3 regions of the Pontibacillus sp. ABV4_188 genome follow, and region 3 is predicted to be linked to each of the others. Evidence: predicted binding sites of a transcription regulator. Region 3 holds the regulator's gene; each other region holds the start of a gene.
What was found. The regulator Rex, encoded in region 3, represses fermentation and respiration genes when NADH is low (regulators of the CRP and FNR family bind a similar motif). The targets are predictions, from matches to a motif close to TTGTGAAATATTTCACAA.

Region 1: a site for Rex is predicted at 3,713-3,730, ahead of ACYX4O_RS08265 (cytochrome ubiquinol oxidase subunit I). Genes of this name have one in related genera too.
Region 2: a site for Rex is predicted at 4,331-4,348, ahead of cydD (thiol reductant ABC exporter subunit CydD). Genes of this name have one in related genera too.

What each region holds. Positions count from the first base shown of each region.
Region 1 covers NZ_CM149975.1:1,623,190-1,630,530, reverse strand. The annotation lists gene ACYX4O_RS08280 (pyruvate oxidase) at 1-273, opposite strand, end outside; gene ACYX4O_RS08275 (potassium channel family protein) at 395-1,066, opposite strand; gene ACYX4O_RS08270 (cytochrome d ubiquinol oxidase subunit II) at 1,222-2,235, opposite strand; gene ACYX4O_RS08265 (cytochrome ubiquinol oxidase subunit I) at 2,232-3,584, opposite strand; gene ACYX4O_RS08260 (ABC transporter ATP-binding protein) at 3,898-5,727, opposite strand; gene ACYX4O_RS08255 (ABC transporter ATP-binding protein) at 5,739-7,341, opposite strand, start outside.
Region 2 covers NZ_CM149975.1:3,155,694-3,163,034, forward strand. The annotation lists gene ACYX4O_RS16175 (LytS/YhcK type 5TM receptor domain-containing protein) at 1-738, opposite strand, end outside; gene cydC (thiol reductant ABC exporter subunit CydC) at 850-2,562, opposite strand; gene cydD (thiol reductant ABC exporter subunit CydD) at 2,559-4,292, opposite strand; gene ACYX4O_RS16190 (helix-turn-helix transcriptional regulator) at 4,565-4,774, opposite strand; gene ACYX4O_RS16195 (ketopantoate reductase family protein) at 4,941-5,849, opposite strand; gene ACYX4O_RS16200 (zinc-binding dehydrogenase) at 5,868-6,860, opposite strand; gene ACYX4O_RS16205 (hypothetical protein) at 6,991-7,128, shown strand; gene ACYX4O_RS16210 (MBL fold metallo-hydrolase) at 7,226-7,341, shown strand, end outside.
Region 3 covers NZ_CM149975.1:264,818-272,158, forward strand. The annotation lists gene tsaD (tRNA (adenosine(37)-N6)-threonylcarbamoyltransferase complex transferase subunit TsaD) at 1-899, shown strand, start outside; gene ACYX4O_RS01560 (ABC transporter ATP-binding protein) at 1,235-3,169, opposite strand; gene ACYX4O_RS01565 (redox-sensing transcriptional repressor Rex) at 3,496-4,173, shown strand; gene ACYX4O_RS01570 (MDR family MFS transporter) at 4,279-5,691, shown strand; gene ACYX4O_RS01575 (YdiK family protein) at 5,741-5,941, opposite strand; gene ACYX4O_RS01580 (lysostaphin resistance A-like protein) at 5,949-6,647, opposite strand; gene groES (co-chaperone GroES) at 6,928-7,212, shown strand; gene groL (chaperonin GroEL) at 7,273-7,341, shown strand, end outside.

The sequences.
Region 1 (7,341 bases), 1.4 Mb from region 3:
CGCATCATAAAGGCCATTAACTAAGTGAGTAGCACCTGGTCCACCAATTGATAAGCAAACGCCAACTTTGCCCGTTAACTTCGCATAGGATGAAGCCGCAAGTGCACCGACTTCTTCGTGTCTAACTTGAATAAATTGTAGATCATCTTGACGACTACGAAAATCATCCATAAGTTCATTTATGGAATCTCCAGGCATCCCATAAATATGGTCGATTCCCCAATCGTCTATAAGTAAGTTCGTTACGATTTCTCCAGTTCTTTTTTCGAACATAGCGATTCATCCTTTCTAAGTACAATACTTTAATGCTATGCCCGTTCTGAGCCAGAAAAAAACTTTTTTATGATAGAAAAAGACAGCACTCTAAATGAGAGCGCTGTCTTCTTATCATTTTTTATTCATCATCTTCTACTACTAAGTTTTTCTCAAAACGAGAAATGTCTTTATCTTCACCAATAATAATTAGTACATCTTCTTCTAATATTACTTCTGATGCTAGAGGTGATACGTTGATTTCTTTATTTCTCTTAATACCGACTACGTTACAACCATAGCGAGCACGTATGTCCAAGTCTACTAGGGTTTTTCCAATCATTTTCTTTCCGGCTTTAACTTCTACAACGGAATGATCATCTGATAATTCTAAGTAGTCTAGCACGTTGTTTGAAATAATATTATGTGCAATTCGCTTACCCATGTCCCGTTCTGGATGAACAACTTGGTCAGCACCAATTTTATTTAACACTTTCTCATGATAATCATTTTGTGCCTTTACGGTTATCTTCTTAATACCTAATTCCTTTAACATTAATGTAGTAAGAATACTAGCTTGTTGATTATCACCAATGGCTACGATGACGTGGTCAATATTTCGAATACCTAATTCTTTTAGAACATTTTCATCTGTAGAGTCCGCAATGACAGCATGGGAGGCAATATCTTTATATTCATTCACCTTATCTTCATCAAGGTCCATAGCCAACACTTCCATTCCTTCACGGCTTAATTCTTTACAAATACTGCCGCCAAATCGGCCAAGACCAATAACTGCATATTCTTTCTTCATGCGTGATCCCCCATTCCTTCACATTTACCTTACATCATATTATCATAGATCTGTTTACTATGGGAAGTTCATCTTATACCAAACCAAGCCCCTTTACAAATGTGAACTCAAGTCATAAAAAAGAGACGCTCTTATCAAGAACGTCCCGGCATATATTACTTTTTCCCTTTCACATACTCTGCATCAAATAGAAACATGCGCATTAAAAGAATAAGAGAAGGAATAAGAAGGAGCAATCCAGCAATAAACACAATGACAAGTGCAAGCCCCATTGCTTCATTCGTTACAGAACTTTCGACCGTAATAAATGGTTCTAATAAATATGGCAAGTGTCCAGCTCCATAACCAAAGAAAGCAAAGAAGAACTGGAACATAACGAAGATAAAAGCTAGACCATAACGTTTTTGTTGATAAACAAGCAATAAAGCACCTAAAAAGAAAGCTACACTAAGACCAAACATCCACCACAAATCAAGCATCTTTTCAAAATGACGAGCGTTATGCTGACTCATAGCAATAAATGTAGTCAAACTAGCAATAATAGTCGGTGATCCCCAGAAAAGCGTATACTTTCTCATTAATTCAAGAGCAGGTTGATCATTAGCTTTATAGGCATAAAAAGTTAAGAAGGCTGCACTAATAAATAAGACCGAAACAATAGCAAGGAATACAACGCTCCATGAATATGGACTAGTTAATAGCTCTCCTGTTAAAAGACGAACCCCATTATCCGTCTCTGCAATAAAGCCTCCTTCTGATATGGTCATGGCTGTGCTTAATGACGCTGGTATTAACAAGCCCGTTGCTCCATATAAAAACATAAAGAAATCACTTTTTTTGGACCCGTAGTTTTCAAATGCATAAAAAGAACCTCGGATAGCAATCAACACAATAGCAATACTTCCTGGTATAAGTAAAGATTGCCCAAAGTAATAAGCGGCATCCGGAAAGAATCCGACAAGACCAACGAAAAAGAAGACAAAAAACACGTTCGTTACCTCCCACACCGGGGACAGATACCTACTTATTAATTGGTTAATGATATGGTCTTGTTTAGTTCTCTTGGCGTAGTAAGCGAAAAAGCCTGCACCAAAGTCAACAGAAGCTACAATTAAGTAGCCGTACAAAAAGATCCATAGGACCGTAATCCCTATCATTTCATAACTCATTTATGCCCACCTCGCTTCGCTACATCTGGATACCTTTTCTCTAACTCTAGCTCTGCGGGATTGTTTTTAAACATTTTGCGTAAGACTGAGATAGCTCCTCCCCCGAGCACAACATACAAAGCAAGGAATAATAAAAACATCCAGCCTACGTGCGGAGACGTTGTTGCTCCCTCGGCCACTTTCATAAATCCTCTTAAAATCCAAGGTTGTCGACCAACTTCTGCGAAAATCCAACCAAATTCAATAGCAAGCATCGCACCAGGGCCATTGATCACAATAAGCCATAGCAGCCATTTATTATTCTCATTCCACTTCTTAAGTTTTGAGAACAACAGGTATAAGAAGGAAACGCCTAAAGCGTACATTCCAAGCATAACCATAAGGTCAAACATGTAGTGAATCCAAAGTGGAGGTGTCTCATCTTCTGGAAATTCATTTAAACCTGTTACTTCACTATCAAAGGAACCGTGAGCAAGGAAGCTTAGTGCATTAGGTAGACGAAGTGCATTTTCTACTTCATTATCCTCATTCAACGTACCAAATACAATTAAATCCGCATTCTCCTCTGTCTCAAAGTGCCACTCTGCTGCAGCTAATTTTTCAGGCTGTTCGTTAGCCAGGAATTTAGCTGAAAGGTCTCCGGCAATAGCCGTTGTAATAGCAAATATAAACGTAGCCACCATCATAAGTTTCAACGCTTTCTTATGATAGTCAGAAGTATTCTTCTTCAAGATCGCAAAAGCTGCAATAGCTGCTAAAATCGCAGCAGAAGTTAAGTAGCTTGATGACACCACGTGAAATACTTTCGTGGGTGTAGCCGGATTGAACATAGCTGCTAATGGATCAACGTTAGTTAGAGTTCGACCTTCAAGATCAAATCCTTGAGGTGTATTCATAAACGCATTCACAGTGGTAATAAAGAAAGCGGACATTGTAGCACCGGCTACAACAGGTATGGAAAGCAACCAGTGGTAAATCGGATTTTTAAAACGATCCCATGTGTACAGATAAATTCCTAGAAATATAGCTTCAAAGAAAAAAGCAAATGTTTCCATAAATAAAGGTAGTGCTATAACGTTTCCAGCGAACTGCATAAATTTAGGCCATAATAAAGATAGCTGAAGCCCGATAGCGGTACCTGTTACAACACCTACTGCAACAGTAATGGTAAACCCGCGGGCCCATCTCCTAGCTAGCAATGTGTAGTTGGCATCTTTCTTCTTAATTCCTATAAATTCTGCTATTGAGATCATAACCGGGATCCCAACGCCTACTGTTGCAAATATAATATGGAAAACCAGCGTTAAACCCGTTAACATCCGGCTCATCATGGCACTATCTAATTCCATTTAGCATGACCTCCCCTATATAACTCTATTTCCCTAGTCATTCACTTCATAGTTTTATTACTCTATTTCCATTGTACTAACAGTATAAACCCTCTCACAATCTCGTTGGGAATGAACCAATGACAGTTTTGTGACACATTTCACAAAGTCATATAAATAAAAAAGTTCTATCAAAGACCCTATCTTATATCGAAGGTCGTCTACTGTTCCAATTACTTATAGTATAACGACAATCCATCTTCCTCTTCAAAAAATGTGCCCGCACTTAACACAAAAAACTCTAACCTTATTGTCATAAGGTTAGAGTTTCTATTTACATAGCGTCAAGCATCTGGAATTGAGTCTTTACAAGATCGAAGTACTCCCCTTTAAGTTCCATTAACTCCCTATGATTTCCTTGTTCTAAAATCCGGCCGTGTTCAAGCACAATGATATTATCTGAGTCACGGATTGTAGATAAGCGGTGAGCGATAATGATGGCTGTTCTACCTTTTAATAATCGGTTTAATGCTTCTTGAATCTTTACTTCTGTTTCTGTATCTATTGATGAAGTTGCTTCATCTAATATTAATATCTTAGGATCAGCTAGTAATGCCCTAGCAAAGGATAATAATTGACGTTCCCCTGCTGATAGAATATTACCCCTTTCCTCTACTTCCGTCTCATATCCGTTTGCAAGACGTTGAATAAAGTCATCAGCACCAACTACTTTAGCAGACTCGATTACTTCTTCATCTGTAGCGTCAGGACGACCAAATCGAATATTCTCCATAATCGTTCCTGAAAAAATGAAGGTATCCTGCAGTACAACACTGATTTGTTGTCGTACGCTATTTAATTTGACATCTTTCAAATCATGTCCGTCTATTTTCACAGCCCCACTCGTTGGATCATAAAAACGGCTAATCAGATTGGCTATTGTAGATTTTCCACTACCAGTATGACCTACAAGGGCTACTGTCTGACCTTGCTTAATTTCTAAAGAGATATCATGTAAAGCAACGCGATCTTCGTCATAAGAGAAACGGACATGGTCAAAATCAATCTGGCCTTTCATATCTTTCAACTCAATCGCGTCTTTACGCTCTTCAACATTAGGCTCTTCATCTAAAAACTCAAATATACGCTCGGAAGCGGCCATCGCCATAAGAAGCTGGTTATACATTTGGCCAAGTCTTGAGATTGGTTCCCAAAACATACCTAAGAAAGTCGAGAATGTAACAAAAGTACCCACTGTTATTTGACCATTAATGATGAGGAACGCACCATAAGAAATAAGGATAACTGTTCCAACAGCATTACTCATTTCCACAAAGGGACGGAACATCGCACTTTTCTTAGTAGCATTACGCCATGATTCAAAGTTGTCGCTGTTCACCCCGTCAAAATACTCGGTGTTTTCATTTTCTTGTGAGAATGACTGTGTAATCCGAATCCCTTGTATACTTTCATTTAAATGGGAATTTAAACGAGACTGTTGAATTCGGACATCCTGCCATGACCTGCGAATGTTACGTCTGAGTTTTGTAGAAATAAAGAACATAATTGGCAGGATGATCATAATGGCTAGTGCAAGCTTAGGACTTAATACCAGTAGGATAACAATAATACCAATTAACGTTACGACATCCATTAACAAATTGATAATTCCGTTGGTGAACAATTCTTGTAATGAATTAATATCGTTCATTATTCGAACAAGAATTGAGCCCGCTGATCGGTTATCAAAAAATTTATGACTTAAGCGTTGTACGTGGGAAAACAAATGCTTCCGCAAGTCGTATATAACGTTCTGCCCTAAGATATTCACCCACCTAATCCTAAATGTGTTCCCTAAAAAGCTCAGTACGTAAAGAATGGAAATTCCAACAACAAGTTGAATTAATAAATTAGTATCTTCTCCCTTAATAGCCAGGTCAATTGCCACTTTACCAATTAATACTGGCACGATCAGCCTTACAATTGTAGACACGAGCATAGCTATAATAGCAGCTGGTAACAGCCTTTTTGAGTATGGCTTCACATAATGAAGCATACGACCCATTTGCTTCCAGTTAAATTGCTTCTCGATTGCCTGGTCTTGTGTATATTTGAATCGCTGTAAATGAGGACTCTTGTATTCTTGCTTTGGTGCTTTCGCCATCTTTCTCCCCCCTAACCTTGACTTGAAGCCTGCAGTATGGCTTCTTTATCCTGATATTGTATATCGTAGATACGCTGGTACGGACCTCCATTGTCTAACAACTCTTCATGGATCCCACGCTCAACGATTTCTCCGTTTTCTAGAACTAAAATTTCGTCCGCGTGTTTTAGAGATGATATACGGTGAGCAATGATAAATGTTGTACGGCCTTCCATTACTTCTTTTAAGGCTTTTTGAATTTGTAATTCTGTCTCCATATCAACTGCCGATGTTGCGTCATCAAGCACAAGAATACTAGGATCAATTAAAATCGCGCGAGCAATAGCTACACGCTGCTTCTGACCACCAGATAAACCCATACCTCGTTCACCTAGCAAAGTATCGTATCCATTCGGCATTTCCAGAATAAATTCATGTGCTTGTGCCCTTTTAGCTGCATCAATGATTTCTTCCATTGAAGCTTCCGGGTTTCCGTATGCAATATTCTCTTTAATGGTCGTAGAGAATAAAAATGATTCTTGTAAAACAAATCCAATATTACTTCTTAGTTCTTTTAGTCCATAATTTTGAACTGGCTTTCCATCCACTAAAACCTGCCCAAGTTCAGGTTCATAAAAACGAGTGATTAGCTGAGTAATACTTGTTTTGCCTGAACCAGTAGCACCAATTAAGCCGACGGTTTTTCCAGGAGGCGCGTCAAAACTTATATCTTTCAAAGCAGAATCATCATCCTCTTCATAAGAGAGTGTCACGTCTTTAAACGTCACATGGCCGTTCAAACGCTTTTGACGAATTGCTTCTGGGATTTCTTTAATATCTTCCGTTGCTTCAAGAATTTCTAATAATCGTTCTCCTGAAGCTTTTGATTGGGAAAACAAGTTAATAACGAAGCCAAAGTTCATAAGCGGTCCTAGAATGTACCAAATTAAGTTAAAGAAAGCTACCAATACCCCAACCGTTACTTCACCCTGAATATATAAATAGCCACCGAAACCAAGTAAAGCAACAACGCTAATGTTCCCTATAAACTCCATTAGCGGGAAATATTTAGCCCAAATATTTGAGGTAGAAAGATAATTCTGACGATATTCATCGTTTTTATCCGTGAAACGCCCTACTTCAAAGTCTTCACGTGATAACGATTTCACCGTATTCATACCACTAATATTCTCTTGAACACGTGTATTCAATCGTCCAAACGCTTTACGAATTCCTCTAAAAGCTGGGTGCACCCTCTTATCAAAACGGTAAACCACTACCGCCAAAAACGGCATAGAAGCCATTGTAACTAATGCAAGAGGTATAGAATAATAAAACATCACACTCAAACTAATAAGGATTAAGGATACAATTCGAATAAATTCTGCAAATCCAAATGATAAAAAGAAACGAAATGCTTCCACATCAGCTGTCAGACGAGACATCAAATCTCCTGTACGAGCATTATCATAATAACGAAATGGTAAACGTTGAAGCTTTTTATAAAGACCATCCCGAAGTGTATAAACAGATTTAATTCCAAACAAATCCCCTAAGTATTGCTGAATATAAGTCGCTACTCCTTTTAGGATCATAAGTCCAAAGAATATAGCTGCTAAATATGGTATAAGATTA
Region 2 (7,341 bases), 1.2 Mb from region 3:
AATTTCACAAGCTCTTTTAGCCGATGATTCATTCAATCCTTTTCTCATGTAAGCAATGGTTGATTCAGCCAGTTTTAATGCTTTTTGAGCTTGAAGGGCTCCTACTTTTTCTTCCTCATTTAGAACATTGCGAATAATTAATAGAAATAGAGCTGAGCCCACTCCATTAGCTACGATCATAGGTAAACCAATTTCTTGCACTAACTCAAATGCCTGTATAAATGGCTTTGACACCCCAAGAATAATCATCATTTGCACGGTTTCAGCCAGAGCTCCTACAAACAAGGCAGTCTTTAGACGTAAAGGCTTATTCTTTTTATAAAAGGCACCAGCTAAACAACCCGCAACCACAGCTGAGATCCCACAAGCAAGCCCTGTGAATCCACCTAATGAGAATCTATGAAGCCCTGCAATAAGTCCGGCTCCGATTCCAATTTGATAACCTCCGAATAATCCGGCTGCTACGATTCCAATAACCCTTGAATTAGCAATCGCTTCATCTCCACTAACTTGATAAGCAAAGGAACCGTACTCAAAAGATAACGTATCATATGTAATGCCTGTATAGGTTCCGATTATTCCAAATACGCCGAAAAACGCAATCGCTACGTATCGTTGCTTTGAGGTAAGAGTTTTCTTATCTACTAACTCTCTAAAGAAGCGAAACCTTGTGATGACAAAAGCGACGGTTACAATAATGCCCAATCGCTCTAACATCGGTAGGAATAATTCAAGCACGCTCCCCACCCCTCTCTTGTAAAGATAAACCTATTGTAGCATGCATAGCTCTAAAATATAAAAGCAGCTTTTAGGTCCTTTAGGGGAAACTAAAAAGCTGCTTTAAAAAACTTACACAAGTACCTCTTTTTCGATTTGTTTCATTCGATAAAAATACCCTTCATGTTTCATTAGTTCTTGATAAGACCCTGATTCTACAATTTCCCCTTGATCAAAAACAATGATTTGGTCCATGTGTTCAAGACCGACAAGTCTGTGGCTAATGAGAAGAAGAGTATCATCCTGCGCTTGGCGAAAAACGTGCTCTAGAACCGCTTGTTCGGTTACAGCATCAAGTGAAGAAGTTGGCTCATCGAGCAACCACAGCCGCTCATTCTTCAATAAAGCTCTAGCAATGGCTAACCGCTGTTTCTCACCTCCAGATAAGTTGTCACCCTTTTCTAAGATCGTCTGATCCAAATCAAAGTGTTGCATGTGTACGTACTCAAGTACTCCGAGAAGTTCTTCATCTGTAGCTTCTTCTTTAGCTATTAGAAGATTATCTCGCAACGAACCATAGAAGTAGTGATTTTCTTGTTGGACAACATTTGTACGAGACCAAATATCTTCCTGGCTATAGGCATCTTGAGAAATCTCATCATACAGTACCATTCCATTTGTAGGGTTATGAAATTTTAAAAGCAACTGAAACAATGTGGATTTCCCAGAACCACTAGCTCCTACAATTGCAGTCTTCGATCCAGCCGGTATATGAAGATCTATATCCTGAAGAGAACTCCTCTTCTCATCCGGAAAAGCAAACGATACACTTTTCATAGCCAATGAAAATGGCTTGTTCGTAGGCAGACTTTTCGTAGGTTTATCTATTTCTGGTTTATCCTGAACAACCTCATGAAGTCGTTTGGCTGCTCGACGACTATCTTCAAAGTGAGCAGGTACTAAAGCCATCGGTACAGCATTCTCGAATACCGTTAACGAAATCATAATCAGCATAGCTAAGAACACACCGTCTAATTCATTGTTTGAAACAAGATAGGCCCCAAATGCAATCACAAGCCAAGATACAAGGAGTGTAACCATACTATTTATCGATTGATGGTAAGTAGCCATTTTTCCTTCTTTCTCTTGCTCATCAATATAACGAGCTGATGCTTGCTCTAATTCCTTTTTCTTGGTTCCTAGTTGTTGATATAACTTCAAATCCATAAAACCATATAAAAACTCTGTGACTTCACTAGATAAAGCCCCACGTTCTTCTCGCAGGCGTGTTTCGATTTTTCTTTGCTTAAAAGCAAACCACGCCGGTAATAAAAATCCCGTTACTAAGAGACCGACTAACAACAAGATCGCAACGGTAACCGAATAAAATACAGTAAAGAATATCGTAGCAAGAAAGATAAACCCAAGAACGATAGGAGGATAATAAACTCTCAGAAAGAAGTTTTGCAACCGGTCAATATCCCCGACGATCCTTGATAACAGGTCTCCGGATTTGTACTTTTGAAAAATGGCTGGTGCCAATGGCTCTAACTTTTCATAGAAGTGAACACGCAATTGGCTGAGCATCGTAAATGTAGCTCGGTGTGAATATAAACGTTCTAGATAACGCCCAAAAGCACGCGCAAACCCCATAATTTTTAAAAAAGCAATCATAAGAGATAGGGTATAGATAGGAGGTAATAAGGCTGCTTTTGAGATAAGGTAGCCACTCGAAGCAAACAGCGCAACTGCTGTAATACCAGCTAAAAACCCAAATAAAACAGATAAATAGATGTCTCTTTTCTCAACCATCATATCCTTCATTACCGCTCTAAGTTCATTCATGTTGCCATACCTCCCTGCTGCGTCTTCACCATCGCACGATAAAAGGGATTACTCTCTTCAAGCTCTAGGTGGGTTCCCTTTTGAACAATCGCCCCATTATCCATATATAGTATCTGATCTGCATGTTTAATTGTATGGAGTCGATGGGCAACAGTAATAATCGTTGCATTTTGGCTGAGCTCTTGAATAGAGGACTGCAAAATCCGTTCTGTCTGCAAATCTAGCCCAGTGGTCGGTTCATCAAACAAGATGATAGAAGGTTTTTTCAAGAAAGCGCGTGCTATGGCCACACGCTGTTTCTCTCCTCCTGAAAGACCACGTCCTCCTTCTCCAACAAGTGTATCGTACCCATGTTCTAAAGACTCCACGAGTGGCGCAATTCCTGCTTTTATAGCAGCCTGCTCAACAGCTTCCCTCGAAACCTCTCCTTTTGTGCCCACTGCTATATTTTCAGCAATCGTTCCTGAAAAAAGAAACGGGTTCTGAGATATATAACTGACTTTGTCAAACCACTGATCCTCTTTAATATCAGAACGCTTCACACCATCTACCGAGACAGATCCTTCAGATAGAGGGAGAAGACCCGCTAGCACATGAAGAAGTGTCGTCTTCCCTGAACCGCTCTTCCCCACTATAGCTGTTTGACTGTATGGGGGGATATCTGCTCGAATATCCCTCAACTCAAATCCTTCGGCATCATACGCAAAATGAACATCATGCAATCGTATATATGGGGGAATTCCCTTTTGTTCTAAAGCACCATCTCCCCACTCTACTTCTCGATCTTCTGTATTTAGTGCCTCGCCAATTTTCTGCGCCGCCCCCATACTGCCACGTCCTGTATGAAAAGCCTGCCCAAGATTTTTTAGAAACAAATAGAATTCAGGGGCTAATATAAGTACAAAAAAGGCCGCAGAAAACGTGATTGATTGAAATAAAACGAGTCTTAAACCAATTTCTAATGCAATTAAACCGATACTGAGCATAGAAATAAGCTCTAGCATAAGAGAAGATACAAATGCAATTTTTAAAACTTCCATGGTTGAATCTCTAAAGTCTAAGCTGCTTCTCTCAATTAATTCTTTTTGCTTACGAGATTGACCGAACAGCTTCAGAGTGGATAATCCTTGAAGGGTATCAAGAAAGCGACCAGAAAAAACAGCCATTTTATCTAATTGTTCTTCAGACTTTTTCTTTGTCATAATACCAATAATGATATAGAAAAGGGGTATAAATGGTGCGGTTATCATCATGATAAGTCCTGAATAGATATGCTCCATAGAAACCACCACAAGAATCATTAGGGGTACAATGGATGTCTGAATAACTTGTGGAATGTATTGGCTGAAATAGCCATCAATTTCATCAACAGCGTCTAGTACAGTGCTTACTTTCTGCCCAGATTGCCCCTGTATAGAAGTTTGAAGTGGGTTTTTAGAGAATTTATATACAAGTTGTGATCGGAAATATTCTTTTACTCGGGATGCCATCTTAACCCCGGCTCGCCCATTCCAATAGGTTAATGCCGAACGAGCAACTAAAACGAACAATAACCCGAAAAGGTCAGGGATAATATCTTCAAAACTTGCACCTTTAAGAAAAATTTGATCAACAATGGACACAAAGAATAATGCTTGAGCAATAACCGTTATCCCTAACAGAAGAGAAGAAACAATAAGCAATAACCTGGTAGCTTTTTGTTTCTTAGCCTGTTGTTTTAATACATTCATAGTGATCCCGTCTCCTTGCATCTTTCTTTCAGTTCTTTATGTGAATAATTTCACATTCCCTCTTTGTATTATAAAAGAAATATCCTTACTATGCATGAATTTTGCCTATATTTATTGTAAAAATAGGAGTATTACACCATTAGTGTTTATTAAGCATACCCGAACTATTCACCAAATAAAAAAAGCCCTTTCGTTAAGAAAGACACTTTAACAGGATAAAGGGTGCCAGACACCCTTTAGTCCTTTATCGCTATAAAAAATATAAGCTAGAGTTATTGAATATTTTCATCATCCTCAAAGATAAAGAGGTCCTCGATCGTGCAGCCGAATACTTGTGCTAATTTATGAGCTAGTACAAGTGAGGGCTTATACTTTCCTTTCTCGAGTGATATTATGGTTTGCCTGGACACTTGGAGCTTTATGGAGAGGTGTTCTTGAGTAATCATGTTAGCTTTTCGTTTTTCCTTAATCAAATTCTTCATTCCATCACCTTTTGCGGTTATCGTACTTTACGTAAAGTGTACGTGAAACCGCTCCCCTACGTCAAGCTCACTTTACCTTCTTACATGCTACGCTTCCCGTGCAACTATAAAGGGTATTAAAAAATGGGCATTCTAATAAATGCCCATTTTTAAGGATCTTTGCTATTTATGAACTATAAATCATTAAATTGCCATGGACGGCTGATAATAAAGGGGAATCTATGGAATGCAATTTCGCTGCTTCTAACAAATAACCATAGAAATGTTCTGCCTCGACCGGTTGCCCCTTTTCCATATCCCTTTGCATCGATGATTTCATACGATAATCCATCTGGTGCATCTTATCTAAAATTGATGTTTCAACTTGATCTTTGATAGGTGCATTAAGTTTCCTCATAATGGCAGAAATATTATATAAAACGTCATGCATCACTTTTAACCCTTCTTCACTCTCGCGAATAGGTCCGATCGGGGAGCGAAACAGGGATGTTACACCCGACATCGTGGAAATAAACAAGTATTTATGCCACATTTCCTGTTCAATAGTAGAAGACAATCTAAAGTTCGCTTTCGTGCCACTAAAAACCTTCTCTAATTTCTCAATCCGTTCTGTTCTTTCTCCACTTCGCTCTCCAAAAACTAGGGTCTGAATGGGACTGGTTTGAACCACTTTTCCGCTTGCATCTAATGTCGATTCAATAAAACATAACCCTCCGAGAACATTGGTAGGGCCAAAGGCTTGGTCAAGCTTTTCCATATGTGCCATACCATTCAATAATGGTAAGATCATCGTGTGTTTTGAAGCAAAAGGCAACACATCTTCCATTACTGCTTCTAAATGATACGCTTTTGTAGATAATAGAATCACATCAAACGGCTCTGCCTCTTCCTCTTTGGTAATGATTGAAGGATGGAGATCCACGTTACCATGGACACTGTCGATCTGCAATCCACTTCCAAGTATCTGCTCTTTCCTTCCCTCACGCACTAGAAAAGTAACATCTTCCCCCTTCTCAAGTAGCCTTCCTCCGAAATAACCCCCTACTGCTCCTGCTCCTACAACTAATATCCTCATACAATCCCCCTTGCTCTTTTAGCCTATTGAAAAACCAATCTTACCAAAGTTCTTTGAGTCTCTTATATACGCAAACGCCTCTTGATAATCAGATAGTGCAAACATTTTATCTACTTCTGGCGCTAAATTATGATTCGTCATAAAGGTTAGCATGTCTTGAAATTCCTCACGACTCCCCATTGTTGAACCAAGTAAATTATATTGCCCATAAAAGAATTTACGAATATCAATCTCGACTTTATCTTCTGTTGTCGCACCAAATGTGACAACCGTACCGCCTCTTTTCACAACACCAAGAGACTTCTCAAACGTCGCTTGTCCGATACTCTCGACTACCACATCCACCTGTTCATCAGCCAGTTCTTCTTCCCAATCAGAAAGAGTTGGAATCGCAAGGTCAGCTCCTAACTCTTTAGCAGTTTCAAGCTTTTCTTCGCTCCGTGATGTTACGATTACCTTAGCGCCAATTGCTTTAGCAAACTTTAAAGCAAACGTTAAAACACCACTCCCAATACCAGGAAGAAGAACGGTGTCCCCTTCTTTTACTTTCGCTCTTGTAAATAGAACCCGGTATGCTGTAAGTGCAGCCAGCGGAAGAACACCTGCTTGTTCCCACGACAAATGTTCAGGTTTTTTTTCAATATTCTCTTCTGAAACTACAATATATTCTGCAAATGTACCATCATCAGGCAGCCCTAAAATTTCAAACCCTTGTGGGGGCGCTTCACTATTATGCTTCCAACCTAACCCTGGATTAATGACTACCTCATCGCCAATGCTCCAACCTGTTACACCTTCACCAAGCTCATCAACTACACCAGCCCCGTCTGAACCTAATATTAAAGGAGGCTGTTCGATTTTGTGACGACTTGTTACCGCAAGGTCTCGGCGATTCAAGCCTGCTGTTTTAAGTCGCACCTTCACCTTCCCTTTATCTACCTCCGGCGCGTCGCACTCTTCATAATGTAATCCGTCTAATCCTTCTATTTCTTTATGTATAATCGCTTTCATTAACTATCCACTCCTTTTCAAATATGCCTAACTCTCTTTATCATAACAATTTTTCTGAAATCTAGAAAAACATTTCCCTTCATACTTTTTGTAAAACAACAAAATCTATCCTTATACTGGAGGTGACACTATGAATAAGAATAAGGAAACGAAGAAACCTGCACGCAAAGAGCAGCCCGCCTCTCTTCATGAACAATTTGTCAATAAAGCAGAAAAAAACAATCGCAAAACCTTTGATCGTGAAGGATTTTTAGGGAAAGGGTATTAACCAAACTAAGAACTCACCTCTCTTTGAAAGCGTTCTACTGTTCAATAATCTGAATGTTTTGTAAAATGAAGGTACTATTCAGAGAGAGGTGACACTTATGGAAGAGAAAACTCCAATCTATCTTGGACACCGCACTTACGTAATCGATGGTTTTGACCTGGGCATGCCTGGGCGTACAGGTATATATGTTATTGACGATAAAGACCTTACCCT
Region 3 (7,341 bases):
CGGAAATTGCTTCCCGTCACCATGTGGAACAGGTGACGCTCGTTTTAGAGGAAGCTTTAGAACAAGCTGATATGAATATGGAAGAGATCGATGCCATTGCGGTTACAGAGGGCCCTGGTTTGGTTGGAGCCCTATTAGTAGGGGTAAATGCGGCCAAGGCATTAGCTTTTGCTTATCAAAAGCCTCTAGTGGGCGTACAGCATATAGCCGGGCATATCTATGCGAATCGTCTGATGAAAGAGTTTGAGTTTCCATTGCTTTCTCTGGTCGTTTCGGGAGGACATACAGAGCTTATTCTTATGAAGGAACATGGCTCATTTGAAGTGATTGGAGAAACGAGGGACGATGCAGCGGGGGAAGCCTATGATAAAGTGGCGAGAACACTAAAACTTCCTTATCCAGGTGGCCCTCATATAGACCGACTGGCTCATGAAGGTGAAGTAACAATAGACTTCCCTCGAGCTTGGCTTGAGAATGATTCCTTTGACTTTAGCTTTAGTGGATTGAAGTCTTCAGTTATTAACACTTTACACAACGCCAAGCAAAAAGGGACCGAATTAAAGCAAGAAGATATTGCAGCAAGCTTTCAGGAAAGTGTTGTTGATGTGTTATCCACAAAGGCTTATAAAGCTGCAAAGCAATACGGTGTGAAACAAGTTATAGTAGCAGGCGGAGTAGCTGCTAATAAAGGGTTACGAGCTCGTCTTGAAGAGAAGTTTGGTTCAGATGAAGAACTCGAGCTATTAATTCCACCACTACACTTATGCACAGATAATGCAGCGATGATTGCGGCAGCAGGAACGGTTGCATTCAACCAGGGTCATCGTGCTGGGTGGGATCTGAACGGAAATCCATCCTTATCATTAGAACGTTATGCGAAGCGCTCCGTAACGAAATAATACACAGGTAGAAAGCGAAATCATGTATTGGTTTCGCTTTTTTATGTGGATAAGGAATCTGAAAGTTTGAATGATTCTTCCTAGAGCCCATTTTTCCACAGCTTAAAAATTAATTGTGCACAAAATTTGTAGAATGCTGTCATAGTAAATAATCGTTTGTGCATAAAATCTGTGGATAACATAATGTAATTCTGTGGATACTGTGTATAAATCTGTGAAAAACTGTATTTGTAAGGAAAAATGGTGTGGATATCATTGGGGATAGATACAAAGTTCGACAAAGGTTATGAAAGCGCTAAAAAAAAGAGGGGATATCTTGTGGATATCCCCTCTTTTTAGTCTTCTTCATGAAGTTGTTCCCATTCTTCCATTAAAGATTCGATCTTTGATTGAGATTGTTCATTTGTTTCTGTGAGTTCTAAGGACTTCTCATGATCCTGATAAACCTCTGGTTCACAGAGTAGGGCATCATTTTTTTCGATCACTTCTTCTAATTCTACGATTTCTTGTTCAATTTCTTCAATGCGACGCTTACGCTTTCTGGCTTCACGTTGCTCTGCTTTATTTTGTTCAAATTGATTTTTAGAATCCTTAGCTTCTTTTTGGACAGTAGGGTTTTGCTGTGCTTCGTATTCAGCGATATCCTTCTCTTCTTGCTTCTTCTCTAAATAGTAGTCGTAATCACCGAGATAAAGGTGTGTGTCTGTCCCATCTAACTCCAGGATCTGTGTGGCAATCCGGTTAATAAAGTAGCGGTCGTGGGAAACAAATAAAATAGTACCTGGATAATCCATTAGGGCGGATTCTAGTACTTCTTTGCTATCTAGGTCTAAGTGGTTGGTCGGCTCGTCCAATACAAGGAAATTGGATTTCTCAAGCATTAATTTAGCCAAGGCAACCCTTGCTTTCTCGCCACCACTTAAAGAGTTTACGCTCTTTAAAACGTCATCTCCGGTAAATAGGAAGTTACCCAGTACAGTTCGAACATCTTTCTCATCCATCATCGGATATTCATCCCATAGTTCGTGAAGAACAGTTTTGGAAGAATTTAATTGAGCCTGTTCCTGATCGTAATATCCGATTTGAAGGTTCGTTCCATATTGAATCGTGCCTCCGCTTGGGGAGAGTTTATCAATGATGTTTTTGAGAAGGGTAGTTTTTCCGACGCCATTAGGTCCAACGAGCGCTAAGCGTTCTGTGCGATTTACGTCAAAGGAGACGTTTTCGAATACAGGTTTTTTACTGTCTTCATATTGGAACGAAAGGTCGCGCGCTTTTAGCACGTCGTTTCCACTTCTTCTGGTGATATCAAATGTAAATTTAGCTGACTTTTGATCTCCTTTAGGCTTATCAACCTTTTCCATCTTCTCAAGTTGTTTCTGCTTACTTTGAGCTCGTTTACTTGTAGAAGCGCGAGCCATATTTTTTTGAATGAAGTCTTCCATTCGTTTCATTTCCGATTGCTGTTTCTCAAATTGCTTGAGATCGCGTTCGTAATTGGCGGCTTTTTGATCTAGATACTTGCTGTAGTTACCGTAGAATTTCTCAGAAGAGCGATAAGAGATCTCGTAAACGACATTTACGACTTTATCAAGGAAGTAACGGTCGTGAGAGACGATAACGACAGCTCCTGGGTAGCCTTGGAGATACTGCTCTAACCAGTTAAGTGTATCAATGTCTAAGTGGTTGGTCGGCTCATCAAGTACTAAGATATCTGGTTTAGATAGTAAGAGTTTACCGAGTGCTAGTCTCGTCTTTTGGCCACCACTAAGAGTCGCGATTGGCGTGGTTAAATCAAAGTCTCCGAAGTTTAACCCATTTAGTACCGCTTTAACGTCTGCTTCATAACGATAGCCACCGTCATTCTTGAAGCGAAGCTGTAGTTCATCGTAGTCCTTTAAAAGCTTCTGGTATTGTTCTTCTTTAGCTATAAGGTCAGGGTCGGCCATTTTTTCTTCCATTTGACGGAGTTGTTTCTCCATAGCTTTTAAATGGTCAAAGACGGCGATCATTTCATCCCAGATGCTTTTATCTGATTCGAGTCCAGTGTGCTGCTCTAAATACCCTAATGTAGCCTCTTTTGGCTTGTGGAGCTCGCCTTCCTCATGCGAAAGCTCACCGGCCATAATTTTGAGCAAGGTCGATTTTCCTGCTCCATTACGTCCAACAATGGCAATTCGGTCATTGGTGTGTACTTCTAATTTAATATTCGATAGAATAAGATCAGCGCCGAAGCGTTTTGTAATATTATTCATTTGCATAAGAATCATGGTCGTTCACCTCAATGAGTTAAGTGTATCTTAATAAATACGTGCTAAGCAAGGTTCGTACGTTGAAGTGAACCAACGTTCTTATGAATAGTCTGAGATGTTTGTGAAATGAGAAACATTTCTTTACAATTATGCTGTAAGGACAATCCATCATAAAAGAACAACAAATAGAAACGTAGAATTTCGTTTATAACAGTACGAGGATGATCGTTGTGATCTTCCTGATGTAGTGGTTATAGAAATTGGAAGCGTTAACGGTACCAGGATCATTCCTTTACGAACTTGATCTGGTGTACGGTTACGGTATGAAGTGAGGGGGATTTAAGATGGAGCTAGATCAGGCAAAAATACCACAAGCGACAGCCAAGCGACTGCCCTTATATTATCGTTTTATAAATAACCTGCATAGCCAAGGTAAGCAACGAGTTTCATCGAAAGAATTAAGTGAGGCGGTAAAAGTCGATTCAGCTACAATCCGTAGGGACTTTTCGTACTTTGGGGCTTTAGGTAAAAAAGGGTATGGCTACAACGTGAATTATTTACTTACATTTTTCCGTAAAACCCTTGATCAAGATGAAGTCACGCGCGTTGCTTTAATTGGGGTCGGAAACCTCGGAACAGCTTTCTTACACTATAACTTCACAAAGAACAACAACACGAAGATTGAGATGGCTTTTGATGCGCAGGAAGAGAAGGTCGGTAGTCATATAGGTGGGGTGCCTGTTTACCATATTGATCAATTAGAGGAATACTTATCAGAGGAGATTTCCGTTGCGATCTTAACAGTGCCTGCCAATGAAGCACAAAAAATAGCTGATCGATTAGTAGAGGCTGGAATTCTTGGGGTCTTGAACTTCACCCCAGCTCGAATATCCGTTCCAGAAGGTATACGTGTGCATCACATCGATCTAGCGGTAGAGTTGCAAGCACTGGCATACTTCCTAAAACATTATCCTCTCGATCATGAAGAGAGCACCGAAGAAGAACCAAAAGAGGCTGAATAAGCCTCTTTTTTGTGTGTAGGAATTGGTTTTGGCTAGTGGATTATGTGATATAGTAGAAAACGATTCGAAAAACGAAAGAATTAGAAACGAAAGAAGGGACGCAGCATGAGCAAATTATCGAGTAAGTGGCTTGTCGTTGTATCCGTCTTATTTGGCACATTTACAGTCATCTTAAATAACAGCATGCTAAACCCGACGCTTCCGCGTTTTATGGAAATCTTTGATGCTGATGCTGTAAGTGTAGGCTGGATGCTAACGATTTTTATGGTAGCAATGGGAATGACGATGCCGTTAACAGGCTTTCTCGGAGATCGGTTCGGGAAGAAGAAAGTCTATGTGACGGGACTTGTCATCTTTTTAGTTGGCTCGGTATCGGGCTCTCTTTCACCTACCTTAAGCCTTGTTATTCTCTCAAGGGCCGTGCAGGGAATTGCCGGTGGTTTAATGATGCCAATTGCGATGGCATTAATCTTTAACGCTTTCCCGAAGCACGAGCGTGGCCTTGCCGTCGGCGTATACGGAGTTGCCGCTATGGTCGCCCCCGCAATAGGGCCGACAGTCGGTGGGGTCATCATTCAGTTCTTTGATTGGCCATTCTTGTTCTTATTCAATATTCCATTTGGACTGATTGGGATTATCCTATCTACGAAATATTTAGTCGAAACGGAAAAGAATCCTTCTCTTAAATTCGACACCATTGGCTTTATTCTTGTGACGATTGGTGTCGGAGGAATCTTATTTGCCCTTGGACGTGGGAAGGAACTTGAGACTCTTCTTACAGTCAGCAATATAAGCCTGATTGTAGTTGGTATCTTATCAGTAGTTGCATTTGTATTTGTGGAAAATCGCAAGAAGCAGCCATTACTCAATTTATCTGTCTTTAAAGTTCCGACGTATGCCGTATCTGTTGTTGTCACTGGTGCGGCATCGATTGGTCTATTCTCAGGGATTTTCTTATTGCCGCTCTTGATTCAGAATGTATATGGATTGAATGAGGTTATGACAGGGTTACTCTTCTTACCAGCAGCGGCATTAAGCGGTGTATCGATGTCCATTGGGGGAAGAATTTTGGACAAGAAAGGCCCGAAAGCGGTGATCCCTATTGGATTATTCGTTATGGCTTCTGCCACAACCGCTCTTGGCTTTCTTGAGTTGTCCACTCCTTATTGGGTGATCCTCGCGTTAAACGCAGTACGAGGTGCTGGAATGGGGCTTAGCAATATGCCAGCCACAACAGCCGGTATGAATGCCATATCCGATGAGCTGGTCGCTCAAGGATCCGCGATGAATAACGTTCTTAGACAAATGACGTCATCATTCGGAATTGTTTTCTTCTCGATCTATTATGAAACAAGGCGTGCTGTCATCTCGGCGGGTGAGGCCAATATGACAGAGGCTACGCTTCAGACATTAAATGAAGCCTTTCTCGTATCAGCTGTCGTCATCGTTCTGGCGATTCCGTTTTCCTTTATTATGAAGGGAGCAGGGAGCTCTTCTGAGGAGGAAGAGGGCGCATAGTTTCGGCAGTTCTATAAAAATAAGCGGCTCCCCGTAGTGGGGAAGCCGCTTATTTTTTGTTGCTTTTGTTCATTTTTAGAAACAGCATAAAAAGTCGAATCGCGACGGCGAAATTTACTGTCGCAACGAAAGAGCAAACGAGCGTAATCAAGTTCCAAATTGTCTCTTCTACACTAAGTATGGCGATATACGTAAATAAAATCCCCATAATAAAATAGAGGAATGCCATAAAGAATGGCGAAGTTTTCATAATAGGGTTAACCTCCAAACAGGATTGTCTGTACGTTTTGCTCTAGTTGTTCCACGTCTATTGTCATCTGGGCAATTATGACGAGAGAATTCATAGTTGCGTGTGTGATGATCGGTACGATAATGCGCTTTGTTTTCTCATATAAGTAGGCAAAGACTAAGCCCATCATGGCATATTTCAGTAGGTGCTCTGGTTCCCCGTGTACAATTCCGAAGATACTGCCTGAAACGAGCGCAGATATAAGAAAGTTCGTATATTTACGTAATGTTCCAAATAGAATCTTTCGGAAGATGATTTCCTCTAGGATCGGGGCCACAATGGCAATGATGAGAATGAAGATCGGTGTTGCTTTCGCAAGAGCCGATAAGTTTTGCGTGTTCTCTGAAATGGGGTCAACGCCAAAGACCAGTGACTCAATAACAGTAGCGGCGTACTGACTGAAGAAAGCAAGTAAGATTCCGAGCAGTCCCCACTTGATGTAAGACCCGGTCCCCATATCGTGATCCTGGCGCAGGTCCTTCTGTATATCTGGCTTTAAGAGCCAAGTGATGATAAGAAGGCCGGCAATAAAGGATGAGATCGTCCAAGTAATCAGCCAGGTTTGAGGATTCTCAAGATCCAGTGAAAGGATGAACTGTCCTACTAACCCACCGGATAATTGAACAAGCGTATATGTTAAGATGACATACCAATAGCGTCTTGGCATTTGGCAACGACTCCTTTTGATAATTTATACCTTTATCTTACGTATTGTAACACATTTAAAGAAGTGGAAAGAAACGTTTAAACCGGAAAAGATGAGTCAGAATGTGTTGGGGGAGTGAGCATGTTTTTTTGAGGAAATTTTTATGAAGAAATTAAATGTTTTCGCTTGCAAAATATCGTGAGATTCATTATTATAAGAATTGTGTTAGCACTCAGGAGTTGAGAGTGCTAATAAAATCAAAACAAGCATAGTTTTAAACCATTTGAGGAGGGTGTCTGATTTGTTAAAGCCATTAGGTGATCGTATTGTAATTGAGGTAGTACAACAAGAAGAAAAGACCGCGAGCGGTATTGTTCTTCCTGACTCTGCGAAGGAGAAGCCTCAAGAAGGTAAAGTTGTTGCGGTAGGTTCTGGTCGTTTGGCGGAAAATGGTCAAAAGGTTGCACTTGAGGTAACTACTGACGACCACATCATCTTCTCAAAATTTGCTGGTACTGAAGTGAAGTACGAAGGTAAAGAATACTTAATTTTACGTGAGAATGACATTTTAGCAGTCGTTAACTAATACAATTAATGTTGGACAATTATACAAGCTTACAAGAATCTTTTAGGAGGGTATTTATTCATGGCTAAAGATATTAAGTTTAGTGAAGACGCACGTCGTTCGATGCTTCGCGGTGTAGACCGCCTAGCG